3 regions of the Corynebacterium sp. LaCa_23 genome follow, and region 2 is predicted to be linked to each of the others. Evidence: predicted binding sites of a transcription regulator. Region 2 holds the regulator's gene; each other region holds the start of a gene.
The links. The regulator LexA, encoded in region 2, represses DNA repair genes until DNA is damaged. The targets are predictions, from matches to a motif close to CGAACANNTGTTCG.
Positions count from the first base shown of each region.

Region 1 (4,163 bases), 520 kb from region 2:
GATTCCCTCTACGAGATGGTTCCGGGCTTCTTCTCCGCACTCATCGTCACCGTTCTGGTCACCTTGGCTACCAAGCAGCCAGACCAGGAGGTTCTGGACGAGTTCGAGGAAGCCGAGAAGCTTGCCAAGCTCGTTGAGAAGGACGACTCCCTGGACTTCGAGGAAGCAGCAGAAAAGGTTTCCGATAACAAGTAGGAACCTTCCCGCACCTCGCGGAGTCCAATAGGACATGAAGTCCTATTACCTGGCCGCGCTATCATGCATAACCGCTCTCGTTATCGCATGGTATGCGTGGCCTTTTCCGCGTTTTGATGTCTCCACCGTTCCATCCCGCGCGGAATTGCAGGGCTACGACCGCGACGAGTTCGGCGGCTGGCAGCCAAACGGTGCATGCACCACGCGTGAGGCCATCATGGAGAACCAAGCCAGCGAGGCGTTCGCAGACTGCCGGCCGCAATCCGGCACGCTCTATGACCCCTACGCGGGCGAGATGATTTCAGCCACCTCCCCTATTGAGGTCGACCACATCTTCCCACTTTCTGCCGCCTTTGACATGGGTGCCGCACAGTGGGACCAAGACACCAAGATCCGCTTTGCCAACGATCCCCTCAACTTGGTGGCGACCAGCCGGAAGCTCAATCAGGAAAAGTCCGATTCCCTCCCCTCCGAGTGGCTGCCGCCCGCCAATCGCTGTGACTATTCGCGGCGCCTTGCAGAAATCGCGCGCAAGTACGAGTTACCGTTGCCCCGCGCGGATGTCCGTGCAATGAGAAGGCAATGTCGGTTCGATTTCTAGCAGTTAAATTGATTAGGGTGAACAAGGCAACTTTTCTTAACTGAAGGGCATCCTCCATGACTACTTTGTTCATCTTCCTGCACGTGGCAGCGGCCATCGTTTTGCTCGGCCCCGTGTGCATTTCCACCTCCATCTACCAGACCCAGCTGCAGGGCGCAGCGCAGGGCGATAAGACGGCCCTCGGCGCCGCCCGCAACTTGCACAACATCACCAATACTTACGGCTACATTTCCGCCCTCGTGCCGGTCCTTGGCCTTGCAGTGTTCCTGTCTGATATTGAAACCTTCAAGAGCCAGGTCAACTTCCACATCGCCATCCTCGTGGCCATCATCGCGTGGTGCCTGCTCTTCTTCCTCATCCTTCCTAAGCAGCGCACGGCACAGGCAGCCCTAGAGTCCGGCGATACCGCCAACCTGGGTTCCATTAAGAAGTCCCTGTCCGCTTTCGGCGGCGTCTTCAACCTCCTGTGGATCATCTGCCTTATCCTGATGTACATCTAGGAAGCCATTTACTCTCCGGGGACAGTGTCATCGCTGTCCCCTTTTTCATGCGTGGACTCCTCTCTGAGCTCTTCTTTTAGTTGCTGCGCATCTGCGTGCGCATTCTCCCGCCGCTTCTGCGTGGCCTGCGCTACCGTCTGCGCCCACCTGCGGTTCTTCGGCGCCAGCGGTCCGCTCGCGGAGTCATAGACCCACGTAGAGTCATCGAAAAGCCAGACGATGTCCCCGCTTATCGGGTCCTTGATATAAAACGCCCTCCCATCGGTCTTAATATTGTGATGGTGCTGGCATAAGCAGGTGAGGTTTGCTGCCGAGGTCGGCCCGCCGTCTGCAAAGTCGTGCCGATGGTCCATCTGGGAAGCCACCGCCGGCCGCGTGCAGCCTGGCCACCGGCACGTGCCATCCAAGCCCTCTACAAACGCCCGGATATCTGGCGGCGTCACATAGTTAGGGCTCTCCGCCTGACCGGCCTTCTCCATATCCCTTGTCGTTGTCGCCCGAGCCTGTAGGTCATCCGCGGTCTCCGGGGATACCCAGCCTACGTTCTGTACAAACGCGGGTGCATCCGGCAGGTCGCAGCGATACATATTCAACACGACCTTGGCCTTTGCCTGCGCCTTTCCAGTCAGCAGCTCCACTGCGGCCTCAGCCATCGTGAGGTCCTTGTCCGTAGCGATATCCCGAATATTACGGTCGATTATCTCCGCGGTTTCTAACCCGACGTCCAGGCAAACCGCAGCCCACTCCCCGCCTGTAGGTTCAACGCTATAGGCTTGCTTGCGGCGCGGATCCCGCGCAGCAATGGATGGATCGAGTCGCACGATGAGTTCGCGCAACTTGCGGCGGAGATTTCGGTGCGAGGGCAGCTTTTGATTGGGACGGGTTGGGGTCAAGTAGTTGGTCAGGGCGTCATCGATAGTGAATTTCTTCTCCGCATCAATGGCGCCGAGTTTGGCTAGGGTTTGGTCAATCGTAATGAGTCGGTCTAAATCTAAATGGAAATGCTGTTCTTGCCGAGCGCGCAGCCGCGGCAGCTCTTTTAATCGCTCGAAGGCGAAAATAATATTCCTAATTCGGGACTGACGCGCCCCAGTTAAGTCAGACAGGGATTGGCTAATAATTTCGATATCGTCATCTGAGCCAGGATGAAGCTTCTCCCAGAACTGGTACTCCGCTTTCCTAATCTCCGTAGCTGCACGGGAGGTAGAATTTTCTGGATTGGTATTGGCATAATATGGCGCATTCATGGACTTTCTTTCGAGAGATTTACTAGAACATGCTTTCGCCATACACCATACAAAACCGCCCCGACACGCTACCCCCGTTTATAGTAAAAGCGCAGGTCACAGGGCATGAAAAAAGGGCCTCTAAAAAGAGGCCCTTTGGAGGTTTAATTAGTCGCGGAAGCGACCACCGTGCTTGCGGCCACCGCCGCCGCCATCACGGCGAGGCGGGCGACCGGTATCCTTCTGAATCTTGATGAGCTGGCCAGAAATCCGGGTATCCTTCAGGCGGTCCAGCACAGCCGGGTCCATGTTCTTCGGCAGGTCCACGAGCGTGTGCCCCACCGCAATGGTGATGCGCCCGAAGTCCTTGGCAGACAGGCCACCTTCGTTGGCGATTGCACCGACGATGGCACCCGGGCGGACATTCTGGCGCTTGCCGACGTCCAACCGGTACGTCTCAAAGTCACCATCCGGCCGCTTGGAACCGCCGCGGTTCTTGCCGCCACCCTTGAAGTCGCGGTCGCGCTTGCGGTCATCACGATCGCGGCGGTCCTTCTTTGGCTTGGGCAAAGGCTTGTCTTCCAATAGGAAGTTCTTGCCGCCCTGGTGCATGACGGCCAACGCAGCTGCGATGTCATCCATGGCAACGTTGTTGTCTTCCGAGTACTTGCGCACCAAGTTGCGGAAGAAATCGGCCTGCTTGTTGTCCATGGACTGGGTAATGGCCTGCGCGAACTTTTCCTTGCGCTTCTCATTAACCTCATCGACGGACGGCAGATCCATCTCTTCGAGGCGGGCGTTGGTCACGCGCTCGATGGAACGCAGCATGCGGCGCTCGCGTGGGGTGACAAACAGGATTGCCTCACCGGAGCGACCGGCACGGCCGGTGCGGCCGATGCGGTGCACGTAGGACTCGGTATCGTTCGGGATATCGAAGTTCACCACGTGGGTGATGCGCTCGACGTCAAGGCCACGCGCGGCGACGTCGGTAGCGACAAGGATGTCTAGGCGACCATCCTTGAGCTGGTCAACGGTGCGCTCGCGCTGCGCCTGGGCGATGTCGCCGTTAATGGCAGCGGCGCTGTAACCGCGATCGCGCAAGGCCTCGGCCACCTCTTCGGTCTCGTGCTTGGTGCGGCAGAAGACGATGATGGCGTCATAGGTAATGACCTCGAGGATGCGGGTGAAGGCATCCATCTTTGCGCGGTGCGGAATCAGCAGGAAGCGCTGCTTAATGTTGTCATTGGTGCGGCGCTCTGACTTAACGGTTACTTCCGCCGGGTTGTGCAGGTACTGCTTGGACAGACGGCGGATGGCGTTAGGCATGGTGGCGGAGAAAAGCGCCACCTGCTTGCGGTCCGGGGTGCTTTCCAGGATGCGCTCGACGTCTTCCTGGAAGCCCATGTTCAGCATCTCATCGGCCTCATCGAGGACGAGGAACTGCAGCTGGGACAGGTCAAGCGAACCCTTTTCCAGGTGATCGATGACGCGACCCGGGGTACCCACGATGACCTGGGCGCCACGGCGCAGACCAGACAACTGGATGCCGTAGGCCTGACCACCGTAGATGGGAAGAACCTCGATTCCCTTCAGGGTTTCCGCGAAGGATTGGAAGGCATCTGCAACCTGCAGGGCCAGCTC
Region 1 is NZ_CP190825.1:1,002,615-1,006,777, reverse strand. It holds gene putP (sodium/proline symporter PutP) at 1-195, shown strand, start outside; gene ACP8IT_RS04965 (HNH endonuclease family protein) at 230-796, shown strand; gene ACP8IT_RS04960 (hypothetical protein) at 853-1,296, shown strand; gene ACP8IT_RS04955 (HNH endonuclease signature motif containing protein) at 1,305-2,543, opposite strand; gene ACP8IT_RS04950 (DEAD/DEAH box helicase) at 2,691-4,163, opposite strand, start outside.
Region 1: ACP8IT_RS04955 (HNH endonuclease signature motif containing protein) is a predicted target of LexA. The motif match lies at 2,568-2,581, and genes of this name have one in related genera.

Region 2 (4,163 bases):
CCCAGTACACGATGGCCGCTGACCGCCTGTCACCGCAGCTTGCGTACCTCACCGACCCCTGGCAGCCGGCCGTGCTGCGGCTTATCCAGCACACCTGCATTGCGGGGCACGAATACAACGTACCGGTTGGCGTGTGCGGCGAGGCCGCGGCCGATCCGCTATTGGCCTGCGTATTGACCGGCCTAGGCGTCAACTCCTTGTCTGCTGCATCGACCGCAGTCGCCGGCGTTGGTGCCCAATTGGCCGAGCTGACCTTTGACCAGTGCCAACAGCTTGCCGATGCCGCCCTCAACTCCGAAGGCCCATCCGCCGCCCGCGCCGCAGCGATGGAGCAGGTAGAAAAGTTCAACTAACGGCAAAAGGTTTCGCCCTCCCTGCCTAGATGTCAACGTAGGGAGGGCGAAGTCGTGCGCATGCTGGAGCTATTCGCTGGCGAGCACGACATCGATCTCTCGCTCGCGCAGGGCATCGACGAAGGATTCCGGCGCGCCGGAATCGGTGATGACGACATCGATATCTGCAATGGAGGCGAAGCTCACCAAGTAGTCGTTGCCCAATTTGCTGGAATCACACATGACCACGACCTTGTGGGCATTCGTGACGAAGGCAGATTTGATGGCTGCTTCTTGGGAATCGGCCGTCGACAAGCCGTGGTCGAGGGTTAGGGCATTGGTGCCGATGAAGGCGACATCGGCACGCATGAGCGCCATGGTGCGCAAGGCTGTATCGCCGACGACGGCCTGGGTGATAGCACGTACGGTCCCACCGAGGAGCTGGACATCGGGAACGCCGCTATTGGCTAGCGACAGTGCGATGGGCAGGCTATTGGAGACGATATTGAACTGCGCCTGCGGGTATTGCTGGCTGATAAGCTCGGCAAAGGTATTAATTGTGGTGCCGGCGTCAAGGAATATGCTGCCGCCGCCAGGGGGAAGGAAATCGAGCGCGGCGTGCGCGATGGCGGCCTTGGCCCCAGACGCGGAACGTTGGCGGGTATCGAGGGTGAGCTCCGCGGTCTGGAACGCCTGCGAAGCCACGGCGCCGCCGTGCACGCGGTGGACAACGCCCTCACGATCCAGTACGGCTAGGTCGCGCCGAATGGTTTCAGCAGTCACCTCGAAACGCTCTGATAAATCGGTTACGTTAACGCGACCCTCAACTGCAGTTTGGGACGCGATCTGGCGGCGTCGCTCCTCTGCGTACACGGACCCTCCTTGCTCCTCGCCTTCGGCCGGGCGGTTACTCCATCTGCGAATGCAGGCGCTCGGTGAAAGCTAACTGATGTGGGATTTCTCCCTCCATTGTGTCAAAATTCGGCGGTAATCGGACGAAAACAAAAATTAAGGTGTGCGCTGTTGTCTGGTTTGGGATAAAAGCCGCAGGTCAGTCAGCTTTATTTGCCCTAGTTGAAAGCCAACCCTAGTAGCGCTTAACTTACGGATCCGTTATTTCGGGGGTGCTTTCTCAATAAACCCCGCGCGCTTAAGTTGGCTTTTTGGGGCGCGATTGCGAGGCAGAAAGGCGTGGAATGCGTTAAAACTCGTATGGCCCTGCTCCCTATGCGGGGAACAGGGCAGCGTACGAAGTGCAAAGAGCGGGTTTCAAGAAAGCGGGCGCAGAGTGTCGGCGGCGACAACAACCGCAGGCGAACACCCGCGTGCGGCTTGGTTAAAGTAGCTGGCCGGGGCCTAGAGTTTGCGGAAGACGGATACTACCTTGCCCATAATTTCCGCATCATCGCCGTTGATGGGCGGATAGGCATCGTTGTGCGGAAGGAGCCATACGCCAGAGGAATCGCGGTGGAATTCCTTGACGGTGGCCTCGGAGCCATCGAGAAGCGCGGCGACAAACTCGCCTTCCTCAGCCACCGATTGCGACCGGATGATGACCCAGTCGCCGTTGAGGATGCCGGCATCCTGCATGGAATCGCCCACGACCTGCAGCATATAAAGCTCTCCTCCGCCGACGACCTCGTCTGGCATGGGGAAATACGTGTCGATATTTTCCTCTGCAGTGATTGGTGCACCGGCGGCGATGCGGCCAACGACGGGAATATAAGCTACGGCGGCAGACTCTTCAGGGCCGCGGGCAGAGGTATCGGGGACGTCCTTAGCCTTGCGGCCCGGCTTCTTTTCGGCGTCGTCAGTGTTGAGGTGGCGTACGTCGACCGCGCGGGGTTTATTGGGATCGCGGCGCAAGAAGCCCTTTTCCTCCAGTTGCTTGAGCTGATAGGCCACGGACGAGGTGGATTGCAGGCCGGCGGCGTCACCAATTTCGCGGATGCTGGGCGGGTAACCGCGGAGCATCACTGCATCGCTGATGACGTTAAGGATGCGGCGTTGCCTTTCGGAAAGGGAGGCGTAATCGTTCTTTGCGGTGCTTGCTTTCTTGCGGCCCATGTGCGGCTCCTAGCTAAGGGGTCTGAGGTTCTGCGTTCATAGCTTGAAAAGGGACTGGGTGACACCTGCGTGCCATAACTCATTTGTAGCACGAAAAGTACAAGCGTTCGAGATTTACGCGAAAAACTGGACAGGTTTTTGAAGTGGTGCTATAAATCGAACATAGAACCAATCTCGAACACAGGAGCGACATTGAGCTCTTGTTGTGTCAAGGGGCCGCTTTAGACTTACGGCGGTCGTCGAAAGGAAAGCAATGTCTCAACTACTTCACTCTCGCAATAACATGGTCAAACAGCGCGCGGCACGTCCACAGATCGTCCCTTCAGCCGCTATTTGGGATATTGATGATCAAAGCTGGGGCGTGCAGCATTCTCCTTCCGAAAAGGGGGAAATCAGGACTTTAAATTCCGTATATCGAACGAACCGTGAAGGTTATTCGAATACGTGGACTGATGAACGTTCCTTACCTGATTTCGCGAACAGGCCGATGGAAGAAGACGATGCGCATAGTTCGCGCAAGAATTACCTCCTCGGTGCAGTATTTGGTGCTGCCGTATTTTTCGGCACGGTTGCCGGCGGGCTGATGGGTACGAGCGCTGAAACGCCGACTGATCCTGGCGCTTCGGTACAGCAAGTAGAAGCAGCGATCGGACAGTAGTGCTGCGTGTACAAAAGCAGGCACTTCGGGGGTTTAAGGCTTAGAGCCTTTTAGGCAGCAGCTTGTCTTCCCGGCCGCAGATAAGGCCCGCTTGCTTCACGGAGACAGGCACTCGAGTAGGAGGAGTCTGGCGCAATGGTGTCAGGTTTTTGGCTTGGCCGTGGGAGGTAAACTAAACCGAGAAGCTAAATTAGCGAAAGGACTAGTGTGTACTGCCCGTTTTGCCATAACGAACAATCCCGCGTTATTGACTCGCGCGTGGTTGATGCCGGCGCATCGATACGGCGCCGGCGGGAGTGTGCTTCCTGTAAGGGACGCTTCACCACTGTGGAAAAGGCCGTACTGCTGGTTGTTAAGAGAAATGGCCTCGCTGAGCCATTTAGCCGGGATAAACTCATTCGGGGGGTTAGGCGCGCATGCCAGGGTCGCGACGTTAGCGATGATGCCTTAAAAAAGTTGGCCCAAGAGGTTGAGGAAACGGTGCGGGGGCACGGGTCCTCGCAGGTAAACGCCAACGAAATCGGGCTAGCGATCCTTGAGCCGCTGCGTGACCTAGACGAGGTTGCATATCTGCGCTTTGCCTCGGTGTATAAATCATTCGAGAGCGCGGATGACTTTGAATCGGAGATTCGTTTGATGCGGCGGCGCGATCGCGGGGACCTTTAAACTGCGCAGTGTAGGACGATTTCTCAGCAGTTATACAGCCGTTCCTGCGCAGGATCGAAGCAGTCTTAACTGGCCTTTTGGGTGCATCGTTTCGTTAGGGCCTGCCCAATGTTTACGCCGCCGGCGGCCGAGTAAGCAGATTTTTAGCTTAGGTATGGCCGGCCGGGCGGCGGGAACGTGAGGTTGGGGTGACTAGCGCAATTTATCCACTGCCTTTTGGATCCTCCGCAGGGACACCGCGTGCGCCGTGCCGAGGCGCTGGGCAAATAGCGAGACCCGCAATTCCTCGATCATCCAGTGGATGTCCTTGACCTCGCGTGTCTTTTCGCGGCCCGCGGGGAGGTTTCGGAGGCGGTTTGCCAGGTAGGCCTTGGCGTTATCGACCTCGGCCTGGCGGTCGGCATCGCGATCCGGATCGAGCGACTTGTCCTCCAGACGGA
Region 2 is NZ_CP190825.1:1,518,762-1,522,924, reverse strand. It holds gene ptsP (phosphoenolpyruvate--protein phosphotransferase) at 1-353, shown strand, start outside; gene ACP8IT_RS07325 (DeoR/GlpR family DNA-binding transcription regulator) at 423-1,205, opposite strand; gene lexA (transcriptional repressor LexA) at 1,689-2,399, opposite strand; gene ACP8IT_RS07315 (hypothetical protein) at 2,653-3,057, shown strand; gene nrdR (transcriptional regulator NrdR) at 3,265-3,723, shown strand; gene hrpA (ATP-dependent RNA helicase HrpA) at 3,916-4,163, opposite strand, start outside.

Region 3 (4,163 bases), 440 kb from region 2:
TCGCAGCGGCGGTAGAACAGCTTAATGCGGTCTCGCCCAATAAACTGCGCGTTACCCACCTCGGCGGGGCAGGTTGCTCACTCCCGCGCTATTTTGCCGACCTGTGGCCGGACAGCCGCCATACGGTGGTCGAGCTCGATGCCAAACTAGGCGAATTAGTCCGCGATCTTTTCGATGTCCCCCGTTCCCCCACCGTCAAGATCCGCCCCGGCGATGCCCGAAAGGAAACCGAAGGTTTTCTGCCCGCCAGCCGCGATATCATTATCCGCGATGTCTTCGCTGGGGATAAAACCCCGAAAGACCTAACCACTGTGGAGTTTTTCCAAGCGGCTAAAGCATCCCTGTCTGCCGGCGGCCTCTACGTGGCCAACTGCGGCGACCACTCAGATCTCCAGCTGGCGAAGCAAGAATTGGCCGGACTCTCTGAGGTATTCGATCACCTCGCCGTCATCGCCGACCCACCCATGCTCAAAGGGCGCCGGTATGGAAATATCATCTTGCTGGCCTCAGATACAGAACTGCCAGCTGAGGGCTCGGTCCAAGCCGCTCAGCTGGCAAAGGCACTCTTAGGCGGGGCCGTCCCAGCTCACTTTAAGGATGAAAGCTGGACCCGAAGATTCTTTGCGGGAGCTACTTCAGCACACGATTGAGCAGCTCGGCCACCTGATTAGCGTCGAAGTCGGGGACATCGGCACCGGCCTTCTTCGCCGCATCCTTGGCTTCTTCTACCTGAGCTCCAGAGACCTCGCCTGCGTCGACGCCATTGACATGGCCAGCGTTTTCTAGCAACATCGCCAAGTCACCGACGGTGAAGTCACCGACTGCCATCTTGCCAAGCTGCTTGAGAGGCAGAGCGTCCTCGTCTTCCAAGGTCTTCACAAAGGCTGCCAAGCCCTCAGCAGCTTGGGCATCGAGGCCGGCGTCCTTGGCGGCATCGGCAAGCTGGGGCATTGCAATAAGGCCAGCCGCAAGGGCAAAGATTGCACCAATCAGCGGAGTGCTATCGGCGCTCAGATCGACGCCATCATCAAGCACGAGGCTATCGAGCGCGCCGCCGATATCGACGTAATTGCCGCCACTAAAGGAATCAAGCTGCTGCTTCGTGCCATTGAAGAGGTTCAAATCCACATCGGTTGGAATACCTGCAACCTTGCCCGATCCGGAGCGCTGCCAGAAGGACAGGTTCTTCCACCCACCCACTGGATCCGGCGCTTCATCCTGGTATGCCGCCAACCACAGTGGCATATTGGAGAACTTCTGGGAGTTATTCATCTCACCGATCCAGAAGTACTTATAGGTATAAATCATTGGCGTGCGGTTGGTCAGGCGCTTGAGCTCTCTGGTAAATTCCTCGATCCAGCTCTCCAACTGGGAGGCGGACTTGCCCTCGGAAACCTCGATATCGAGCACCGGCGGCAACGTCTGATTCGGCGCCAATGCAATCTGCGTGGCAAAGTTTGCGGCCTGCGTCTTCGCATCGCCAGCTGGACGCGCATAGTGGTATGCGCCGGTCTTCAGGCCATGCAGATTGGCGGCTTGAATATCTTTGACGTAGTGCGGGTTAATCCAGTCCCCACCCTCAGTTGCCTTCACAAAGGCAAAGGACTGGCCATCAGACTTCACCTTATTCCAGTCAATAGGCATGCCACCTGGGTGCTGGTGGGCAGCAATATCAATACCTTTTGGTGCGCTGGTTCCCAATGCTGCCTGTGCGGCAGCGGTCCCGCTTACCGTGACTGCAACTGCAGCGATAACCGCGATGATGCTCTTGCGGAGTGCCCTCATAGTTGTCATGCGCGAGAGTTTAACAATCATTCACACTAACCACATTTGCAACACACGCACCTTAGAGACAAATTTTTCACTCGCGTAGACAAACTCGTTGGAAATGTACTATTTAGAACATATTTTCGCTTTTCGGCTTGCGAGGGTTGAGTGAGCGGCTTATGGTGGAGCTATGGAAATTAGAAACTTAGTGCGAAATTCGGGGGATAATCGCCGTGGAGCCCTACTACCTCATCACTGACCCACACGATGACATCGCGGTTAGTGCCACCTGCAATAGAAAGTCCGACTACCTACTCTGGAAGGAAATTAAACCAAGCCTAGAAGACGATTTCGATATCTCGTGCCATACCTTGGCGGGTCGCACCGGCTTAAGCGAGAGGCGCACGAGGGATATCACCATGGCCCTGTACCGCTTAGAGGAATTGCCACGCACCCAACTGCTGCAGGAAACCTACTACTTCCTCGATTTCTCTCGGCTTATCACCATTGATGCGGTCTTGAGCAAGCTGGGAGAAGTAGACAACAGCGTCCTCCAGCGCATAGACGCCGAACTGGAAAAGTACCTCACTCCCACAAAGCCGGGCCAAAGTTTTCCATCGAACGCTGCCCTGCGTCGAAAGCTCAATGGGCTCATCACGATGGAATCTCCGGACACTACGGGAGACAAGGACTCCGAGGAAGAGGACGCGCGAAATGAATCCTATTTCATCTACCCCACCGCGGGCGGACGAGCAGGGTTAAACGTAGAGTTCGACGAAGACGCGCTCATCCTCATTGACGAGGTTGTTCAGCGCACAGCGGAAGAACACGGAATCAGCAAGGCCGATGCCCTGGCCCAGCTGATCCTCGGAACCGTCGAGGATAAATCTCAGGTGCACCTTTATATGTATCGCGCCAGCGATATAAAAGCGGCTCCCGGTTTTATCCGGGGCTATGGCTGGGTTCACCCAGATACCGCAGACCGGCTAACCCCGACTACGACACGGGATATGGACCAAGCGGCAACAAGGGTTAGCCCGGCCTACTCCACGCCGCCGCTCATCGGTGCCTATGTAGAGGGCCGCGATGGTGTGTGCCGCTGGCCGGGGTGCAACCGCCCGGCCTACAGGTGCCAGAAGGACCACCGAATCGATTTCTCAAAGGGAGGAAAGACGACGGCGGGAAACTTGGCCTCGCTGTGCCAGCACCACCACAACGTGAAGACGGATAAAAGTGCCTTTTACATCATGGATCCGCACAGCGGGGACATTATCTGGCTCTTCCAAGATGGGCGGTGGGAATACGATGAACCGCAGGGGCCGCTAGCGGCGAAGAATAAGAACTGGGCGCTCACCGTTGCCCAGGCAATCGCCGCCCGGCGCAATGCTGCCAAAGAAAGGGCTGATACTTAAACCGTGCGGGCCTGGGCAATGACATCCGGCAAATGCGCGAGAGCGTAATCCACATCGTCTTCAGAGGTAAGGCGTCCCAAGGTGAACCGGAGTGATCCGATTCCTTCATCCTCGCTAACGCCCATTGCAGAAAGCACGTGGGACATGCGGTTGACGCCTGCGCTGCAGGCACTGCCAGTCGATGCCTCAATCTGTAGCGAATCCAGCAGCATGATGAGGCTGTCGCCATCAGTGCCGGGGAAAGAAACGTGTAGGTGCGACGGCAAGCATGGCTCGGTGGAATTCACCACGACGTTGTCAATGGAAGAAAGGATCCCATCCCGCAGCTTGTTCCGGAGTCCAGCGATGCGCTCGCCCTCGGCAGCGCTTTCGGCGATCGACTCCTCCAAGGCAGCGGCGAGCGCCGAGGCGCTGGCTACGTCCACCGTGCCTGGGCGAAGTCCGCGCTCTTGGCCGCCGCCATAGGAAATCGGCTGTGGCGCTGGGGTGCGCTTGGCCAATAGCACGCCGATACCGCGCGGGCCGCCAAACTTGTGGGCGCTGGCGGCGAGCGTCGTGATGCCCAATTCCGCAAAATTGATGGGCAGCTTGCCCGCTACCTGCACCGCATCCACGTGCATAGGAATACCGGATTGTTGCGCGAGGGAGGCAAGCTCCTCGATGGGCTGAATCGCACCGGTTTCGTTATTGGCCCACATGCAGGTGGCAAGATCGGCAGGTTTCGCGAAGGCGCCCCCATCGCTGATATGCCCGCTGCGGTCCACGGGGAGCAGGTCCACGGTGGCGCCGGCTTGGGCAAGCTTGCTCACGGTATCGCGCACGGCTGGGTGCTCAATATCCGTCGAGATGATGCGGTTGGTATTGCCTACAGCATAAAGGCCCTGGATAGCGATATTATCCGCCTCGGTGCCAGAGGAGGTAAAGACGACCTCGATGGGTTCGCACCCAAGGAGGGAGGCGACTTTCTCGCGGGCATCGTCAAGC
Region 3 is NZ_CP190825.1:1,074,716-1,078,878, reverse strand. It holds gene ACP8IT_RS05300 (spermidine synthase) at 1-650, shown strand, start outside; gene ACP8IT_RS05295 (glycoside hydrolase family 25 protein) at 631-1,794, opposite strand; gene ACP8IT_RS05290 (HNH endonuclease signature motif containing protein) at 2,001-3,179, shown strand; gene ACP8IT_RS05285 (cysteine desulfurase family protein) at 3,176-4,163, opposite strand, start outside.
Region 3: ACP8IT_RS05290 (HNH endonuclease signature motif containing protein) is a predicted target of LexA. The motif match lies at 1,900-1,913, and genes of this name have one in related genera.